3 regions of the Thermanaeromonas sp. DSM 22490 genome follow, and region 1 is predicted to be linked to each of the others. Evidence: riboswitches for the same ligand, from Rfam matches in the RefSeq annotation. Region 1 holds a riboswitch; each other region holds the start of a gene.

Region 1 (6,555 bases):
GCGGCAAGCCCAAATTTAAGGGGCCAAAGGAGATCTCCTGGAACACGCTGGCCGAAAAAAGCTGGGAATCCGGATCTTGAAAAACAATCCCCACCTTCTGGCGCAAACTGGCCAAAGAGCCCCGGTCATAGCGCAGCTCCCGCCCCTGCCAGAACACCTTTCCGCGCTGGGGGCGAAAAATACCGTTAAAGTGCAAAAAAAGAGTGGATTTGCCGGCCCCGTTAGGGCCTAAAATAGCGACTTTGCTGCCCTGCTCTATCTCCAGGGAAATGCCCCTCAAAGCTGTAGTTCCATTGGGGTAGGTAAACTCAACCTCCTTAGTTGCCAAAATAGGTTCCAAGCCGTCCACCTCCGCCGTACCAGTTGAGCACCACCAGGAACACAATCCAGAGAAAAATAAGCAATATATTGCGCTTGGAGACAGTGTACGTGGGTTCCAGGACCCTAAACTCACCGCTAAATCCCCGCGAGACAAGGGCAAAATCTAACATTTGCGACCTCTGGAAGCTTTTAAGAAACAGGTTGGCAGCCAGCTGGCCCAAGGAAGACAAAGATCTGAACCACGAACTATAGCCCAACCGGGAAGACTGGGACAGATATATGTTTTCGGCCGTATCCAATAACACAAAACTGAAGCGATAAATCAAACCCATTAGTTCCAGAAAAAGGGACGGGACTCTAAGTCTGCGGAACACACTCATAATTTCTATGAGAGGTGTAGTCAGGGTTAAAAAGTAGAGGCAGGAAACGCCGGGGATCACTCGTAAGAAAAGCTGGACCGCCCTCCCCAGGTCCTGCCCGGTTATTCCTACGCTTAAGTCTCCCACGCTAAAGCTATAAAGCATTCCCTGGGGTGCCTGCCAGGAAATGGTAATAACTATGGCTATAACACTGGCTGCCAAAAAGGAAAGAGGTATCAACAGCATCCGAATATAAAACCTAAAGGGAACACCGGCAACACCGACTAAAAGCCAGCTGGTTAAGCCCAAGATAGCTAAGGAGGTCCATACAGATCTGGCGCCCAAAGACAAAAGCAAAGTCCCCAGGCTAAACACCATCTTTTCTCCCGGGTGTACACCTCGCAATTTATTGCTATAAGCGTACTGTTCTACACTAATCATGCCGCGCCCTGCTTTCTCACCTGAAGGCCTCCGTAGGAATCGCATCTCGCGACTACAGCTGCTTTTTCTCTGCAGAGGCTTTGCCTTTGAGGTAACCCAAGTAGTAACATACAAATCCACTTCCCAGCGCTGCCTGTACGGCAAACAGGAAACTTTCTACCTCACTGCTGGGCGGCTCCCATAAAGAAGCAAACCATGGCTGGTAGTCGGGTCGAACTTCACCAATGATTTCTTCAGCCCGCCCATCGGCTCCTCCAAACTCAGCCCCTTGTTGAATTATAAAGGGAACTGTTACCAGCACGACGATCAGCAAAAAAAGGATCATATTTTTTTGGGCTATATTCATATACTCCTCCCCTTATTTTAGTTGAGTACTGCCAATTCTTCCAATTCTTTTCGGTTATAGGCCACCAGGAAATTGAAGACCACAACCGTCAACAATCCTTCGGTAAGGGCCAGGGGTACCTGGGTGAGAGCAAAAATCCCCATGAACTTTATAAAGGAAGCCCCAATTCCTCCTTGCTGGGCCGGAAAAGCCAGGGCTAACTGCAGGGAAGTAGTAACGTAGGTTAATAAGTCGCCCAGAGCAGCAGCTAGGAAAGTACTCAACCACAAGGGAGCCTTTACTTTTTGCAGGAATTTGTAAGTGCCATAAGATACGAGGGGACCGATTACAGCCATGGAAAAAGTATTGGCCCCCAGGGTAGTCAGGCCTCCGTGGGCCAAAAGAAGGGCCTGAAACAGGAGTACAATGGCTCCCAAAACACTCATCACTGTGGGCCCAAAGAGAATAGCTCCTAACCCTACTCCAGTGGGATGCGAGGAGCTCCCAGTTACAGACGGAAGCTTTAAGGCAGAAAGCACAAAGGCAAAAGCACCGGCCAGGCCTAGCAAAAGCTTAAGACTAGGACTCCCTTGTACTTTGCATCTTAGGGAACGTAAGCCTGCTAGCCAAAAAGGAAGTGCCACCACAAACCAAAAGCCAGCCCAGCCCATGGGCAAAAAGCCTTCCATAATGTGCATAGCATAGGCTGGATGGGGCAGGGTTAAAGAAATTATCACAAAGTAAACAGCAAATATCCCCACCAAAGCGATGCGCTGGTACATAGGCTTCCTCCTTTTTACCAGTCCATTAATTTACTACCTGCTGGATAATGTTGACAATTTCTTCCAAGGAATGGACTGCATGGCGAGACTGCATTTGGGGGCGCTTAATTATCACCACCGGAATATTCAGCGCCAAAGCAGCGGCAATTTTGGTGTCAGTACCGCCAGCGGAACCAGAATCCCGCGTTACCACTACCTTGGCCTTATAAGCGCGAAAAATAGCCTTATTTAATTCTCGGGAAAAAGGCCCCTGCATAGCCACAATATCTCGCGGTACCAAGCCTAGATCTTGGCACTTCTTAATAACCCGGTGTTCCGGTAAAACGCGCACCACTATTCTTTTATTTTTGAGCTCGTTATAAGACAAGAAGACCTCCAAGTTATTAGTTCCGGTAGTTAGAAAAATGGTATCTCCCAGGCTCGCCGCTACCCTGGCAGCCTCTTCCCAGCTGTAAACTTGATGAATTAAGGGGTGATCGGGTAACTCCGTTTCCGAGCGCAAGAAACGCAGGTAACATAAGTTGTACTTATTACAGAGGTCTTCTACTTTTAGGGAAATTTCATTGGGAAAAGGCAAGCTCAAATCAACTACAACTTTTAAATTATATTGCCCCATAAGGTCACTGAAAGTCTTCTCTGTAACGGAATAAAGTTGGACACTTGTTATCCCCTCGTCCCGGGCCACCCGGCAGCCGTATTCACTGTTGACCCAGACTACCACTTTATAACCCCGGTTCCCGAGCAACTTAGCCAACTTCCATCCTTCACCGGTACCTCCGATTACTAAGATCACAGCCAAAACCTGCTCCTTCTGGTAAAACCTAATAAAAAACCCCGGTTTGCCTCTACCGGGGCAATGGGTTTACCAAGCCATAATTTCCAATCAGCCTCCCGGCACGACAAACCTACCTGGCATTTTTGTCTCCAAGAAAATGCCCCATGAGTCTTATGCAGGCAGGTTTTCCCGGGTGGCCAGTCATCGCCTTACCTCAAGCTACCCCTTTATTTATTAGGGGACTTTTTGAGGCAGCTCCTACTCCCGTACTAACCTTTTAGCTTTACCTTCTCGAGGTAAAGCACCCTATAAAGAAAAAACCTCCCGCCCTACATGGTCACGGAAGGTAGCTAACCTGCACCACCCCCTATCCATCGTAGGGATATGGTACTAAGGAACGAGCAGGTCTCCTGGCTTCAGTTCCTCGCTTGCCCACGCCTTCCCAGACCCTAAGGCCCAGTGGCTTTTAAAGTTTGTGGGCTTGCTCCCTGTCACAGTGGCGGGACCGCGTCAGAATCGCACTGACTTCCCCTCGCTGCCGCCTGGCAGCTTAACTCGTTCCCTCGTAGGTGTGTTAAGTTATGGTCATTTTTATTATACTGGAACCTCTTGAAAGTAGCAAGGGCTTTTTACCGGGAATACCATAAGTATGAAAGAGATTTAGAAAGGAGTGAAAAGGGTTGGAAGATCTTAGCAGGCTTTTGGCTATCCTTGGGGCCATTTTTGCTGCTGCGCAAGGAATAGTGGAACAGCTTAAGGCGCGCTGGCCGTGGTTGGGGCAAAAACTAGACGATCCCGTTCTAGAGCAGAAAAGGCAGTTAAGGGTGATTATAGTCAATGCTATCATTGCTGCTATTTTAACAGGCATAGCTGCTGTGGATGTTTTCGGCCTCTTAGGATTGGATGCTGCCTTTGCCGGCTTTAAAACATCTTACCCCGGCCTTTATCTCCTGCTGAACATGATTATCGTGGGTTTAATGTCTACTTTTGGCAGCCCCTTCCTGCACGAAATCCTGGATATACTAATAGAATTTAAGCGACATATTCGCCTTCGCAACCAGATGTCGGAATTTCATTTGCTAAAGCCTACCTCCGAGGAATCCAAAACCCGGGGAAACTAAATTAACCCCGGGTCTCCGTGTCAGCTGGACAATCCCCACTTACACGGGCCCTCAATTTTTGGAAGTCTTCAACACGGCCGCGAATTATTAGCTTGACTCCCTCGGGCAGGTATTCTTCTGTTACCACTTCCAAGCGGTCCCTCAGCCGGGCTAATTCGCCCAGCCGGTTAAAGGGAACCAGAATAGTCATCTCCTGGTGGGGGAACAGTTCCTCCTCAACAAGGCTTAACAATTCATGTAGATTGGTACCATAGAGAGCCGAAATGGCTACACCGTCAAGGGGTAATATCCCTTCATATTTATCCATTTTATTGTAGACTTTAAGTATAGGCCGGTGGTAGAGGCCGAGTTCCTTTAGAAGTTCTTCCACGGCTGCTACCTGGCGATCCATATAGGGACTGGTTAGGTCGATAACGTGGAGCAGCAGGTCAGCAGCAAACAGTTCTTCCAGCGTAGTTTTAAAAGCTTCCTTTAGCTTTAGCGGCAAATCTTTAACAAATCCTACAGTATCGGTTAGGAGCGCCTGCCGCCCCGAAGGTAGCCGGACGCGCCTGCTGACCGGGTCCAGGGTGGCGAATAGCTGGTCCCGTACCAGGACCTTGTGGGGACTGAGGGAAAGAGCATTGAGCAGGGTTGACTTACCGGCATTGGTATAACCGACCAGGGAAATAACTGGAAGAGCTTTTTCCTGGCGCAAGCTGCGCAAGATTTCTCGTTTTTGTCGTACCTCTTGCAGTTCTTTCTGCAGATGATGAATGCGGCGACGAACTGCGCGGCGCAACACCTCCAGTTTAGTTTCACCCGGCCCGCGCGTTCCAATCCCGCCCCCCAAACGGGAAAGTACTCCCCCCAACCCGTGGATGCGGGGATAAAGATAGGTGAGCCGGGCTACTTCCACTTGAATTTTACCTTCACGGGATTGGGCTCTGCGGCGGAAGATTTCCAGGATGACCTGGGTACGGTCCCATATTTCAGCCCCTTCCAGCAGGTCCTCAAGGTGTTTGACCTGCCGTGGTGAAAGCTCCCGGTTAAAGATTACGGCCTGGATGTCCTCCCTTATAATGCGTTCTTTGACTTCCAGCACCTTGCCCTCTCCCAGGAGATAATTGGGATCCGGGCGGCGTTGTTGTACTACAGCATCTATTACTTCGATCTCGATATTGCGGGCCAGTTCTTTCAGTTCGGCGAGGTCATAACTGATTTCCTCATCCTTTTCTTCTAGGGCCAGATAGCAAATGATTCCTTTTCTGACCATGCTATCCTCCCTTACTCAAAAACCCGGGGAACTAACCCCGGGTGTCATCCAGCCCGAACCATTTATGCAGAGCTCGCATGGCTTTGGTTAGGTGCTCTTCGTCAATAATACAGGAAACTTTTATTTCCGAGGTGCTAATCATGTGGATATTTATGCCTTCTTCCGCCAGGCAGGCAAACATGCGCGCTGCTACACCCGGATTGGTTATCATACCTGCACCCACAATGGAAACCTTGGCCACTTTGTCATCATAGGCTATAGAGCTGGCTCCAATCTTTTCTTTTACCTTTTCGGTTACTTCCAAGGCTTTAGCCAGGTCATCCCGTGTTACAGTAAAGGCGATGTCATTGATGCCGTCCCGCATGGCGCTCTGGACAATCATATCTACGTTAATGCTCTCCCGGGCTAAGGCTTCAAAAAGGGTTTTGGCAATTCCGGGGCGATCCGGAACATCATAGACTGCTATCCTGGCCACATTCCGGTCGCCAGCTACACCGGTAACCACCATTTGTTTTTCCATCTCGCTCACCTCTTTTACCAGGGTACCTTCATTATAGTTAAAGCTAGAACGGACCTCTAGGACCACCCTATGCAATTTGGCAAATTCTACTGAACGCGGCTGCAGCACCTGGGCCCCTAAACTGGCCAATTCCAGCATTTCATCGTAGGATATGGCAGGCAGTTTGCGAGCCTCGGGAACAATCCGAGGGTCAGCAGTGTACACTCCGTCTACATCGGTGTAGATTTGACATACATCAGCCTTTAAAGCCGCCGCCAGAGCAACTGCTGTGGTATCAGAACCTCCTCGACCTAAGGTGGTAATTTCATTGTCAGCTGTAGCTCCCTGGAAACCTGCGACAATTACAATCTTCCCGCTGTCCAATTCCCTTCTTAAGCGATCGCAGCTAACGTTTAGAATGCGCGCTTTGGTATGGACGCCATCGGTGAGAATACCCACTTGAGGACCGGTGAGGGAAATTACGGGCTCACCCAAATCCTGGATGGCCATGGCTAAAAGGGCAATGGACATTTGTTCTCCGGTGGCCATAAGCATGTCCAGTTCTCGCGCCGGTGGGTTGGGTGTGATTTGTTTAGCCATTTCAATAAGCTTATCGGTGGTGTCTCCAGGAGCTGAAACTACAGCCACCACTTGGTTGCCCGCCCTCTTTGTCTCTA
Region 2 (6,555 bases), on a different contig from region 1:
CATCATCCACCCCGCGGCGCTGTAGGTGGGAGCGGAGCGGCCCAGGTTGAAGCCGTTTTTCAACAGATAAATTCCTATTAGGGCGCCGGCTATCACCCCGGCTATACCTGTTAGTCCATTTAAATCTCCTCCCGCCAGTCTCAACACCGCCCTAACCGGGCACCCCAGGAAGACCAGAGCGCCTATCATAAAGAACACGCCTAGAAAAAAGCGCACCAGAGGCGCGGACCCTCCACGGGCACGGAATTCACCGAAGGCTAAGGCAGATACGAAGCCCCCCAGGGCCATACCCATAATTTCTGGCCGCAAGTACTGCACTGTTGCCGCCCGGTGCAATCCTAAGGCGCCAGTTATGTCCCGGTAAAAACAAGCCAGGCAAATACCCATGTTCGCCGGGTTGCCCGCCACGGTCATTAAAGCTGCTACAGCTCCCAGAATGAGTCCCGCGATAATCATTAAGTATTTGCGAGAAAAAATGCCGGTCATGCCAACACCTCCTGTTGTTTTCTTTAAGCCCGGCCTGGATACTGGCCTAGCTATTTAATTCTGGCTCTCAACAATAAATTCCTTCATACTTAGTATTCCATATAGTTATATCATTCCCTGTTTCCGGTGGTTCCCTGGCTGAGTTACCCAGGCAGTAAAATTTGTACATGAGAGGTGGCGGGGAAAAGCGCCATTTTCTGGTAGCGCAAGCTATAACAAAAACGAATAAGCGGGACACACCTTCTTGGGGGGGAATTCCTGACCCCAATTGCAACTTATTGGCGAGAAGGGTGGATTTTCGTTTTTGAAGATAGCAGGATTCAACGGGCTAAATAGCGAAGAAAAATATAGACAAGTGAATAATTTTGGGAACAGGAGGCCTCTCAAGAGAGGCAAGAGGGAAGTCCGGTGCGAGTCCGGCGCGGTCCCGCCACTGTGAGGGGGATCCACCTTACACAATGCCACTGGGGTAACCTGGGAAGGCGTAAGGTGGGAGAGGAACCCGAGCCAGGAAACCTGCCTGTTCTCCTGCCACCGCTGATCTACGCGAGATAGGGAGGTGGTCTTTTTGCTCATCTCAAGAGCTAGAGCTGCCCCGGTCCGCCGTAGGCCGGGGTTTTTTGATCGGGCTTGGTTTTAGTTAGAGAATCTAGCTTTCCGGAATACACAGAAGAAGAGGCAGGGGGGAAATAAGGTGTACTGGAGAAGGAAAATGGGGCGCCCTTTGGCAACTTTGCTCGTGGCCTTGATGGTTTTTTCTCTAGTAGTTCCTTTTGCGGGGGCCAAAGCGGCGGAAGCAAACTTGGTGTCTGACCTTATGGATAAGGCAGCAGGTATCCTTTATAGTGATTTTACAAAAAATGGATCCAAGAACCAGGATGATGGTGTAGGTGCTTATGCTTCTTATATCCTCACCCAGGCGGGCGTTGATGTAAATGCCTGGGTGTATAATGGCGTACCACTGAAAGAAGCTGTAATCGACCTAGTGTACCAGGATATTGCCGGTTCTTCAGATCCGTCTAAAGTACCGGCCAAGAGGTTGGCCCAGGACTTGCTAGGCATGAAGGCCTTGGGCCGGGAGGATTTGGTGCAGCAACTACTCCAGATTCTCAAGAGCAGAGAAGGGATCCACGGTTTTGACTCAAACATTTTCAGCGATTTTCCAGCCTACGACCTTTTAGGTCGGGCAGACTTGATGAGCGTCATAAATCAGGTTTATGCCCGGGAATACATTTTATCCCAGCAGGATACGGTAGTCGGGAACACTTATGGTGCTTGGGGTATCGCCTGGGACGGCGTTTTTTATCCCGACTTCGTGGCCACAGCCCAAGCTGTACGGGCTCTGGCCTATTTAGATCAGGACAAGTCCGACCAGGAGATCCAGGTAGCGATCGAGCGCGGGATGCAATGGCTGAAAAAGCAGCAGCAACCCGACGGTAGTTTTGCAGTAAGCAATTGGGACGACCCTTTAATAGATACAGTGGAAATGATCGCTACTTTAAAAGTCCTGCGAGAAGACCCGGCCTCAGTGAAAAGTGGTGAAGGCAAGAGCCCGGTCGATTACCTGCTGACCAAGGCTTTGAATTCCGATGGCACTTTCGGCGCCTCTAAAAATGTTATGGATGCTGCCTGGGCCCTCTATGGATACTACCTGGTTGGCGCACGAGAGTCAGAGTCGTTCAAAAAGACTTTCAAAGACATTCAGGGACATTGGGCACAGAAAGATGTAGAGCTCATGGCTAGAAGGCTTATTGCCCGGGGCCTGAGCGAAGATATTTTTGCTCCCGATCAAGAGGTGACTCGGGCACAGGCGGTTGCTTTCCTGGTGCGGTCTTTGGGACTGGAAGAGTCCAACCTCAAAGAGACCAGCTTCCGGGATGTGCCCCCGCAGCACTGGGCTTCCCAGACGATAGAAGCTGCTTACCGGGCGGGACTGGTGGTTGGTACAGGTGAGGGGAATTTTGAGCCGGAAAGGACCATCACCAGGGAGGAAATGGCCGCCCTCCTAGTCCGGGCCCTTAAGAAGGCCGGTTGGGAGCCAGCGAAAGGGGGAGCTGAAGATAAGAACAACCTGGCGGTTTACGCCGATAGCTCAGAGATATCTCCCTGGGCCAGGGACAGCGTCAAGGTTTGCGTAAGTACAGGTATCCTCCGGGGTAGGTCGGCCGCTGAATTGGTCCCTAAGGGTAAAATAACGCGAGCGGAAGCCATGGTAATGCTGAAAAGAATGCTACAGGTGCTGGGGAGAATACCGGAGTCCCCCTAAAGCATTAGTATCTCACCGGGGGCAGGCTGGCTTACTGAGCTTGCCTCCGGTGTTTTTCCTCGCACGCGGGACACATGCCCAAATTCCGGATAAGGAGAATGGATGTATGAAGAAAGTTTATCTGATATCTCTGGCCTTGCTATTTTTAGCCCTGCTGGTTCCCGCACTGGTAACCAATAAAGAAAAGAATTTAACCCTGGGGGAGCCCGTGCAGAAGACCCAGGTCGAATCTGCTGCCCTCCCCTCTAATATTACCGGAAGCCCGGAAAAGCCTGAAGGCAGGGGAGAACCCGAACCCTCCCCACAGTACAAGACAGCACCCGGGGCTCCATCGATAACCCTTCAGGCCCAAGAAGGGCGGGGAAAGGAAGAAGTCCAACAGCCGAAAAAAGAGCAGAAAGTGCAACAGGTGGAGGGGAGTCCCCAACAGCAAAAGGGCGTAGTAGGTGAAGGGGAAAAAGAATTCGTGGTTGTTGGCGTAGCAGTGGTAGGAAAGGATCAGGAACTTTTGTATGGCCCCGCTGAGGTCAAAGTGACAGAAAAGAATCCCTGGGGTTTTACTGCGCTGGGTGCCCTGGAGGCTACCGGGCTGCCCTATGCTCTATCTACCAGGTTTCCTGGTCTGGTGGAAAGTATCGCCGGCCAGCCCAACAAGGGGATGTCGGGGTGGATGTACAAGGTAAACGATGAGGTTCCCATGGTCGCTGCCGGCCAGAAAACCCTAAAGCCTGGAGACAAAGTGATATGGTGGTATAGCACCAGTATGGGTTCTCCGGGACCCCGATGGGAGGAACTGGCGAACCGCTAAAGAAGGGGAAGGGCTATGCTGGACAGGTTACTTTATGAGGATAAAGGCGTTTTTTTGCAAAGCCTCCATACAGTAGTAACCCTAACATATCTTACAGTTTTGTGTGTCCTGGCCCTGCTTTTCTCCCATCCCCTATACTTAGCTGGGATGTTGATTATAAGCATCTTAGCTGTGGTGGCGGCCCAAGTAGTGGATAAGTGGGAAGCTTATTTAAAGATGGGGCTGGGGATGGCCATTTTAATTATAGTTATTAATGCGCTGGTGTTTCGCACAGGAAAAACAGTTCTGGGAGCAGGGTGGATAAGAGTGTCTCTGGAAGCCATTGGCTATGGTGCGGCCATGGCCATCCGCCTGCTGACTATAATGACTGTTTTCTGCCTCTTTAATGGATTGGTTCACCCGGATAAGCTCCTGAGGCTTTTTTCCCGTTGGGCATTCAAATCGGCTTTAGTGGTATCCCTGGCTACTAGGATGTTTCCTCTAGCCGCGCGAGATTTGTTGAACGCCCGGGAAGTGCTGCAAATGAGGGGAGTAGATTACGCTAGGGGAAGTTGGGGGGAAAGGTTAAAGAAGTACTCATGGCTACTGGATATTCTTCTCTTATCTTCCCTAGAGGGGGCCTGGCAAGTGGCGGAAGCCATGGAGGCCCGGGCTTTTGGCACTGGACCCCGTTCCTGCTACCAGAACGAGTTGACCCGGCCGAGGGATTTCCTGTGCTTGGCGGCTAGCTTGGCCGCCTTAGGTCTTGCCCTGTACGCCAAGGTCAAGGGATATGGTGATTTTAACTATTATCCGCAATTGGATCCCTTGCTCCCCAACAGTTCTGTCATTATTTTGCTGGCCCTTATAATGACCAGTCTTGCCTGGCCCATACTTTTAAGCTGGGGGTGGCAGCTTTGCCCCTATTTGAGATCAAAAATTTGACCTACTATTATCCGGAGACTCAAGCACCAGCGTTGAAAAATATTAATCTGCGCATTGAAGAAGGAGAGTTTGTGCTGATTGTAGGAGGGTCGGGTTCGGGTAAATCTTCCCTGGCCCGGGCTCTGGCCGGCTTAATCCCTGATTTTTACGGAGGAAAGATAGGGGGTAAGATTTACTTTAAGGGCCGGGATTTGGGGAGCTTTGACCGTCGGGGCCTTAGGTCGCAAGTGGGTATTGTTTTCCAGGATCCAGAAAAACAGCTGGTCATGACCACTGTGGAGGCGGAAGTGGCCTTTGGCTTGGAGAATTTAGGTTTACCCCCGAAAGAGATGTTGCGGCGGGTGGCCGAAGTCATGAGTTACTTTAATTTATCGCCCCTCAAAAAGGAATTCATAGGAAGTATTTCAGGAGGGCAGAAACAGAAGGTAGCTTTAGCTTCGGTTCTGGCCATGCAGCCTGAAGTATTGATTCTCGATGAACCCACTTCGCAATTGGACCCGGTAGCGGCGGAGGAATTTTTTAGTTTAATTGAGCAGTTAAATAAGGAAATGGGTTATACAGTGGTATTGATTGAACAACGGCTGGAAAGATGTTTTCACCTGGCCGACCGCCTGGTAGTGATGGAAAGGGGCGAAATTCTGCAGGACGGACCGGTGGAGGAAGTAGTCCGGTGGCAGGTAAGGAGTGGCTATCCTTTTCTCCCACCAGTGGCCCAATTTTTTGGTTTGTTGAATCATCCAGCCATACCTATGACGGTGAAAGAAGGACGGCAAGAACTAAAAAAGATACCGGTGTGTCCGCTGGGCACAGGAAAAGTTTCCAAATTAAAAGGTTACCAGGGCCGGGCTGTGGTGGAAATGAAAGATGTGTGGTTTACTTACCCGGGGGGCTGCGAGGCTCTTAAAGGGATAAACTTAAGGATAAATGCAGGGGAATTTGTGGCTATTATGGGTGAAAATGCAGCTGGCAAGAGTACTCTGTTAAAACATATAGCTGGGTTACTCAAGCCGGGGCGGGGCCGGGTAATGGTACTGGGGAAGGATACATGTACTACACCTTTAGCAGAAATGGCACGTCAGGTCGGGTATCTCCCCCAAAACCCTAATGATTACCTTTTCCGGGATACAGTGGAAGAAGAACTCCAATTTACCCTGCAAAATTTTGGTTTGAAGGATGACGGCAAGATCGATTTTATTTTAGATCGCTTGAATCTTAATGGTTGCCGGAAGGTTAATCCCCGAGATTTAAGCAGCGGCGAGCGCGAGCGGGTGGCTCTGGCGGCTGTTTTGGTAGCCAGGCCCCAGCTTTTAGTGTTGGACGAACCCACACGGGGCCTGGATTATCGCCTGAAAGGAGAGCTGGGAAGGCTCCTGGCTGGGCTGACCAAGGAAGGCTTAACAGTGGTAACAGTAACCCACGATGTGGAATGGGCAGCCGAATATATAGATCGCATAATTCTTATGTTTGATGGCCGACTCGTGAGCGATGGGCCCAAAAATGAAGTTTTGAGCGACTCCCTCTCTTATTCTCCCCAAATGGCCAGGCTGTTCCGGGGTTTGGCCCGAGGTATTTTGACTGTAAGGGAAGGTTTGGAAAAAGTCAAGGTAAATGGGGAAAGGGTATATGCCGGTCAATCAGGCTAGAGCAGGTAGCAGGTGGTGCTTGCTGTTAACCCTGGGGGTAGCCATGATGGTTATTCTATTGGCCCTGAGCCTTAAGGGGAACAGCATCATTTGGAATCTGCAGGGGGGGCTGGTGGCTACAGCGATTATTTCAGCTGTTTTGGCTTTGCTGTACTTAGGCTTTGAAGTTTCCTCTGTCTCTTCCCGGGAAATCGGTATTATTGCTGTTTTAGGAACGCTTGCTGCGGTGGGGAGAGTGCCCTTCGCCGCTTTACCTAATATCCAACCTACTACCTTTTTGGTGATTATTTCCGGATTTGTTTTTGGCCCTCAAGCTGGTTTTATGGTGGGTTCAACTGCCGCTGTTGTTTCTAACTTCTTTCTCGGCCAGGGTCCCTGGACACCATGGCAGATGCTGGCCTGGGGACTGGCGGGAATGACGGCTGGGC
Region 3 (6,555 bases), on a different contig from region 1:
TCGAGTACGAAGTGTTCTTCAACCTGGAAAAGGTCGATCCGGAAAAGAAAATCGCCTACAACATGGACGGGTCAGAGCATCCCTTTGATTTGCTCGTCTCCATCCCGGCCCACCGCGGAGCCCAGGTCATTCAAGATTCCGGTCTAGGGGATGAAGATGGATTTATTACCACCGACCGCTATACCTTAAAAATGGAAGGACAGGATAACGTCTACGTGGTGGGCGATGCCACCAACCTCCCGGTAAGTAAAGCGGGCTCCACCGCCCATTATGAGGCAGATATAGTAGTCAAAAATATAATCAGCCAAGTAAAAGGGATTCCAGCCTCCCACCGTTATGACGGTAAAGCTTTCTGCTTCATTGAGACCGGTTTAAAGGAGGCCACCTATATAACTTTCAATTATGAACAACCGCCCAAACTGGTACCGCCTTCGGAGATGCTGCACTGGTTTAAGCTCTCTTATAACGAAATATACTGGTTGGCCGCTCGTGGCATCTTGTAAAGGGGAGGGGAGAAAATGGCCCACGGAGTCGCCTACAATTTAAATCGCCCGGAGACTTCAGAGCTTCTGCAGGAGCTGCAAAAGGTTAATAATAACCTTGAAAGCCTCCTAGCAGAATTGAATAGGTTGCAAGCAACCGGGACCCTCGATACCCTCATAAAGCTCGGTGTAGTTATCCAGGCTGCCAAGGATTCCTTGACACCGGGTGTGGTCACCAGTGTTCTGTCTCAGGTGGTAAACACCCTGTCCCTCTTAGACCGCATCCAATCCCTGGGCGGGGACCAGCTCATAGCCGGTACTATCCAGGCCTTGGAGGAAGCTGTTCAAGAAAGCAAGGACCAACCGCCGAGAAGCTTATGGAGCCTGCTGCGGCTACTAAAAAAGGACCCTCAAGTTAAAAAGAGTTTAGGGATATTGGTTTCCTTTTTACAAAAGTTCTCTACGAATCTAAACTTTGCCCAGTAGAAGTAAGGGGCCCATCTGGCCGGACAAGCCAGCGGACCCCTCTTCTTTATATTATTAAAAAAACAGGTGGGTTAGCTTCTAACTTCTACCTCATCAAAAAACGGTTCCAATTTTTGTGCTATATTCCTTAAGGTGGATGATGAATATGGAGGGAGATCCCGGTAATATCCATCGATAACAGAATCCGCGGATCTAAACTGCTGTAAAACATATCGCCTAGCCCCGGAAAGCATATGCCCGAGGGCTAAAAGATCTTCCTCCGTTAACAGGCCCGGAACCACTGTGGTCCGGAATTCATAAGCCACCCGGCTGTTTTTAATAAGGGTGATGGTTTCCTTTATAGCCTCGAGATCCGCCCGGACACCTGTAAGCAGGTTATACTTTTCCAGAGGCCCTTTAACATCCATAGCCACATAATCGAGGAGATCTTTTTCTAAAAGCCCGGCTATAACTTCGGGTTTCGTGCCATTAGTATCTATTTTGACTTTAATCCCCCTTACTTTTAATTGCTTGATAAAATCCTCCAGGTTGAAGGTTAAAGTCGGCTCTCCTCCGGTTAGACAGACGGCCTGTATGAAAGACTTCCGCCGGTCCAAAAAAGTTAAAATCTCTTCTTGGGCAATCTCCGGCAAAGCAGAAGGGCGCAATACCAGATCAGCATTATGGCACCAGGGGCAGCGCAAATTACACCCCCCGAAGAAGAGGGTGGTACAAACCTCGCCGGGAAAATCCACCAGGCTAGTCTTTTGTATACCTCTAATGGTAATAGGGCCTCACCACACCCTTTATCCTGCAAGGTTAAAAACTCGGCGCTCGCTAAATTCAGCCTGCTTGCCCTTATTCCAGTTTTTAACCGGGCGGTAGTACCCCACAATCCTGCTCCACACCTCCGCTTCCCGGCCGCAAGTAGGGCAGGTCCATTGCTCTCCCTCCAAGTAACCGTGCTCCGGGCATACGCTAAAGGTTGGAGTAATGGTGAGATAGGGCAGGCGGAAATTGGCCATCACTGTCTGTAAGAAGCGGCGGCAGGCAGCCAGGTCTGTTATCCTTTCCCCTAAATAGGCATGAAAGACGGTGCCCCCGGTATATTTAATTTGCAAAGGATCCTGGTGTTCCAGGGCTTCAAAAACATCCTGGGTAAAATTAACAGGCAAATGAGTGGAATTGGTGTAGTAAGGCTCTTCAGTTCCCGAGGTAATGATATCCGGATAGAGGGATTTGTCCAGACGCGCCAGGCGGTAAGAAGTGCCCTCGGCCGGGGTAGCCTCCAGATTAAAGAGTTGACCCGTTTCTTCCTGATAAGCGGTTAAGGTGTCCCGCATGAAATCCAGCACTTCCAGGGCAAAATCCCTGCCCTCCTCGGTATCAATGCCCTTTCCCATAAGTCCCAGTAAAGCTTCGTGCATGCCTACTATACCAATGGTATTGAAGTGGTTTTCCCAGTACCTGCCAAAGCGTTCTTTAACGTACCGCAGGTAAAACCGAGAATAAGGATAAAGACCCTGTTCCGTTAGTTTTTCCAGGATGTTACGCTTAAGCAACAGGCTCTCTTTAGCCAAATCCATGCAGGCCTTTAGCCTCTCTAAAAACTCTTGTTTAGAAGAGCTTAGATAACCCAGCCGCGGTAAATTAATGGTAACCACCCCGATGGAACCGGTAAGGGGGTTGGCTCCAAAAAGCCCGCCACCCCTTTTCTTGAGCTCCCGGTTATCCAGCCTCAACCGGCAGCACATGCTGCGCACATCCTCTGGCTTAAGATCCGAGTTGATGAAATTGGCAAAATAGGGGATGCCGTACTTGGCCGTCATGGCCAGAATTTTCTCCGCCACCGGACTTTCCCAGGGAAAATCAGGTGTAATGTTGTAAGTCGGGATGGGAAAAGTAAAGATGCGGCCTTTAGCATCACCCTCCATCATTACCTCGCAAAAAGCCTGATTGAGCCAGTCCATTTCCTTCTGGAATTCACCGTAACATTCCTTCTGACGTTTTCCTCCGATTATTACCGGCTCATTAGCCAAGGTGGGAGGAACAACTACGTCCAGGGTAAGATTGACAAAAGGTGTCTGGAAGCCCACCCTAGTAGGCACGTTTAGGTTAAAGATAAACTCCTGGAGGGCTTGCTTCACTTCCCGGTAATCCAGGCCATCATACCGGATGAAAGGGGCTAAATAAGTGTCAAAGTTGGAAAAAGCTTGGGCGCCAGCCGCCTCTCCCTGCAGAGTATAGAAGAAATTGGCCATCTGTCCCAGGGCAGTACGGAAATGTTTGGGCGGCGCGCTCTCCACCTTCTGGCCCACCCCGGCAAAGCCCACTTCCAGAAGGTCGGCCAGGTCCCACCCGCAGCAGTAGGGAGCCAAAAGACTCAGATCGTGTATATGTATGCTGCCCTCTTCGTGGGCCCGGCGAATCTCGGGAGTATAAATCTTCTCCAACCAGTACTTAGAAGTTACCGCCGCAATGATATGATTATTAAGCCCCTGCAGGGAATAATTCATGTTGCTGTTTTCGTTGATGCGCCAGTCCCGCCCGTCTAAATAATCCTGCACCATTTTTTCTACATTGACTAAAAGATTGCGGAAGTCCCGCCACTCGGCATGTTGCTGGCGGTAAAGGATATAGGCCTTAGCCGTACGGGCATGTCCATTTTCTATTAAAACCTTTTCTACCAGATCCTGTACATCTTCTACAGTGGGCAGCTGGTCAGTAAATTTCTGGGCTATTAAGGCCGTAACCTGGTTAGCCAGCTCACAGGCTAGCCGGCGGTCCTGCCCGCCTACGGCCTTAGCCGCCTTGAAAATAGCGTTGATAATGCGCTCTTGGTCAAAATCTACCACGCGGCCATCCCGTTTGATTATCTTCTTGGGCAACATCTTTTTCTTCTCCCCTCTTTTTAACTCTTATCCTTGTAAACCCAATCCTTCTCTCCAACAAAGCAAAAACCCAACTACGAATGTCCTCTACCAAGTAGTTGGGCGTAAGTTTCCTCTAACCCTTTCCCTACCTAAGCCCCCTCCCCATGCTCGTGGGTGAAAGGTGTGAATGCCAACGGGCAGGTCTCCTGGCTCAGATTCATCGCTCCTTACCTCCTTCCCAGGGTAGCGGTTACCCCAGTGGCTCTTGGTAAGGGCTCCCCTTCACAGTGGCGGCACCGCGCCGGATTTCCACCGGCTTCCCTTTAACCCGTTTAATAATGGTTTCGGCAAAAAAAGAAAAATTCCTCCCCCTTGTCAAGGGATATATAATACCTCCAGGATGCCAGGCCCTACATGTCTTACATAAGAAACAATGCTTTTGGGGTATCCTAAACCAGAGGTGAGGCCGATGAGCCACAAGAAGAATAACGATGCCCTCCGTACAGAAGATCAGCTGGACAGACTGAAGTGGGAAACGGCCAAAGAACTGGGCTTAGAGGACGATCTGGCCAATGCGGGCGAGGAGTTAACTGTCCGGGAGGCAGGTAAAATTGGCGGCAATATGGTGCGCAAACTGGTCAAAGCCGGAGAAAAAGCTCTGGCTGAAGAAGGAGAGCGTAAAGCTCGCCTAAACCTGCGAGATAAAGGAGATAACTTCTAAGGTAAAGGTTGCGCCCGAAAGGGCGCCATCTTTTCTGGAGCTGCACTTCAAAAGCCGTACCCATCCCCTACCTATCCAGCCAAGACTTTCATATTTATTTCTCATTGATTGCCCGTCTCAATCCCTTTCCAAAGGTCATTAACTTTTTTATACTTTTTAGAGGAAAATGAGGCTCGTTGGAGAATATAGATATGATTTCAGCTGAAATTTTCTTTTTGCTTTGGGTGGACATCCTTTCTTGTCAACCCAGAGAGCCTTCTGCCTTTCAGGAATATGTTAATCCCAGCATTGGCGCTTCTTGTTCCCCTGCATTTTGTGAATGATCTATAATTAAATTTATAACTCCATCCAAACTCTCAAAGAAAGGATGTTGCCTTCAATGGAAGAGCGGACTTTTCTCGATGGTCTCTCTTTGCTGGCCGAAAAAAATAATTATATCGACCCGGAGTTATATGAAAAGTATAATGTAAAGCGCGGTTTGAGAAATAAAGATGGCACCGGTGTTTTAGTGGGTTTAACCGAAATAGGAGAGGTACATGGTTATATTCTTGATGAAGGTGAAAGAATTCCGGATAAGGGACGTTTGCTCTACCGGGGGATCGATGTTTGGGACATTGTTCACGGCTTCCAGAAAGAAAATAGATACGGGTTCGAGGAAGTTTGTTATCTGCTAATTTTTGGGGAATTACCCGACCGGCGAAGCCTTCAGGAATTCACAAACCTTCTAGCAGAAAAAAGAAACCTTCCCGAGGGATTTGTAGAAGATATGATTCTTAAGGCCCCCAGCCGAGATATTATGAATAAATTGGCCAGGAGCGTTTTAGCTTCTTATTCTTATGATGAAAACCCGGATGATACAAGTATCAGAAATGTCGTTAGACAGAGCATTGAGCTTATAGCCCGCTTCCCCATCATGGCAGCCTATGGCTACCAAGCCAAATGCCATTACTATGATAACAAGAGCCTGTATATACATTTACCGCAAAAGGAATTGGGTACCGCCGAAAATTTTCTGCACATGATAAGATCTGATAATCAATACACCAAGCTTGAAGCTGAATTGCTGGACCTGGCTCTGGTGCTCCATGCCGAGCACGGCGGAGGTAACAATTCCACCTTTACCGTTCATGTTGTTGCTTCCACCGGAACCGATATATACTCCGTTATTGCTGCGGCGGTGGGTTCCTTAAAAGGCCCCAAGCATGGCGGAGCCAATATTAAAGTAATGGAAATGATGGATGATATAAAAGAAAATGTCAAGGACTGGAAGGATGAAGAAGAAGTTAAGTATTACCTGGCCAAGATTTTAAGGAAAGAAGCTTTCGACAGGAAAGGATTAATTTACGGGTTAGGCCATGCCGTTTATACACTGTCCGATCCCCGGGCCGTCTTGTTGAAAGAGAAAGCAGCCGAACTGGCTAAGGCCAAGAATATGGAAGAAGAGTTCAATTTGTACTTAACTATAGAGAAGGTAGCTCCAGAGGTATTCGCCGCCGAAAAACAGGCTGATAAAATTATAGCTCCCAATGTAGATTTTTATTCCGGCTTTGTATACAAGATGCTAAATATTCCGGTGGAGCTCTATACTCCCATCTTCGCTATAGCAAGAATTTCAGGCTGGTGTGCTCACCTGATAGAAGAGCTTGTAAGTGGCGGAAGAATTATCAGGCCAGCTTACAAGAATGTACTACCTAAGAGAAGTTACATCCCTTTGGATCAAAGATAACCTGCTCGGCTTTCTACAGAGATGGCTTATGGCCATCTCTGTTTTTATCTAAGCTCACCCTCTTCCAGAACCGTTTGTCCGTCAATTATAAGGGTTGGCTTTAGAAGCACCCCGTCCAGGTGGCTGGGCGCCTCTATCCTGCCGCCCATGCTCATATTGTCACCCAAAGCAACATGTACTGTCCCCCGTACTTTTTCATCTTCCAGGACTCTACCGGTTATCTGTGCCCGGGGATTGAGCCCGATGCCCAGCTCGGCTATATTCCGCGCTGCCGGGCCGTAACGATGG

The links. A riboswitch is a leader RNA that binds a small molecule or an ion and turns the genes downstream of it on or off. The one in region 1 is predicted to bind cobalamin.
Region 2: it holds a riboswitch for cobalamin, as region 1 does, so the genes downstream of both, AC1BI1_RS05005 (S-layer homology domain-containing protein) here and cobK (precorrin-6A reductase) in region 1, are expected to answer to the same signal.
Region 3: it holds a riboswitch for cobalamin, as region 1 does, so the genes downstream of both, AC1BI1_RS14830 (ribonucleoside triphosphate reductase) here and cobK (precorrin-6A reductase) in region 1, are expected to answer to the same signal.

The regions. Positions count from the first base shown of each region.
Region 1 is NZ_JBJHHE010000012.1:61,738-68,292, forward strand. Features, by position in the region: gene AC1BI1_RS09245 (energy-coupling factor ABC transporter ATP-binding protein) at 1-340, opposite strand, end outside; gene cbiQ (cobalt ECF transporter T component CbiQ) at 318-1,121, opposite strand; gene AC1BI1_RS09255 (energy-coupling factor ABC transporter substrate-binding protein) at 1,174-1,467, opposite strand; gene AC1BI1_RS09260 (energy-coupling factor ABC transporter permease) at 1,485-2,228, opposite strand; gene cobK (precorrin-6A reductase) at 2,254-3,021, opposite strand; cobalamin riboswitch at 3,387-3,577, opposite strand; gene AC1BI1_RS09270 (hypothetical protein) at 3,684-4,124, shown strand; gene hflX (GTPase HflX) at 4,126-5,379, opposite strand; gene AC1BI1_RS09280 (aspartate kinase) at 5,411-6,555, opposite strand, start outside.
Region 2 is NZ_JBJHHE010000005.1:18,731-25,285, forward strand. Features, by position in the region: gene yedE (YedE family putative selenium transporter) at 1-486, opposite strand, end outside; cobalamin riboswitch at 843-1,024, shown strand; gene AC1BI1_RS05005 (S-layer homology domain-containing protein) at 1,181-2,752, shown strand; gene AC1BI1_RS05010 (DUF4430 domain-containing protein) at 2,859-3,560, shown strand; gene AC1BI1_RS05015 (energy-coupling factor transporter transmembrane component T) at 3,576-4,484, shown strand; gene AC1BI1_RS05020 (ABC transporter ATP-binding protein) at 4,457-6,127, shown strand; gene AC1BI1_RS05025 (ECF transporter S component) at 6,108-6,555, shown strand, end outside.
Region 3 is NZ_JBJHHE010000042.1:1,603-8,157, reverse strand. Features, by position in the region: gene AC1BI1_RS14845 (NAD(P)/FAD-dependent oxidoreductase) at 1-503, shown strand, start outside; gene AC1BI1_RS14840 (DUF1641 domain-containing protein) at 519-968, shown strand; gene AC1BI1_RS14835 (anaerobic ribonucleoside-triphosphate reductase activating protein) at 1,040-1,720, opposite strand; gene AC1BI1_RS14830 (ribonucleoside triphosphate reductase) at 1,754-3,838, opposite strand; cobalamin riboswitch at 4,000-4,167, opposite strand; gene AC1BI1_RS14825 (small, acid-soluble spore protein, alpha/beta type) at 4,290-4,541, shown strand; gene AC1BI1_RS14820 (citrate/2-methylcitrate synthase) at 4,921-6,267, shown strand; gene AC1BI1_RS14815 (aminopeptidase) at 6,312-6,555, opposite strand, start outside.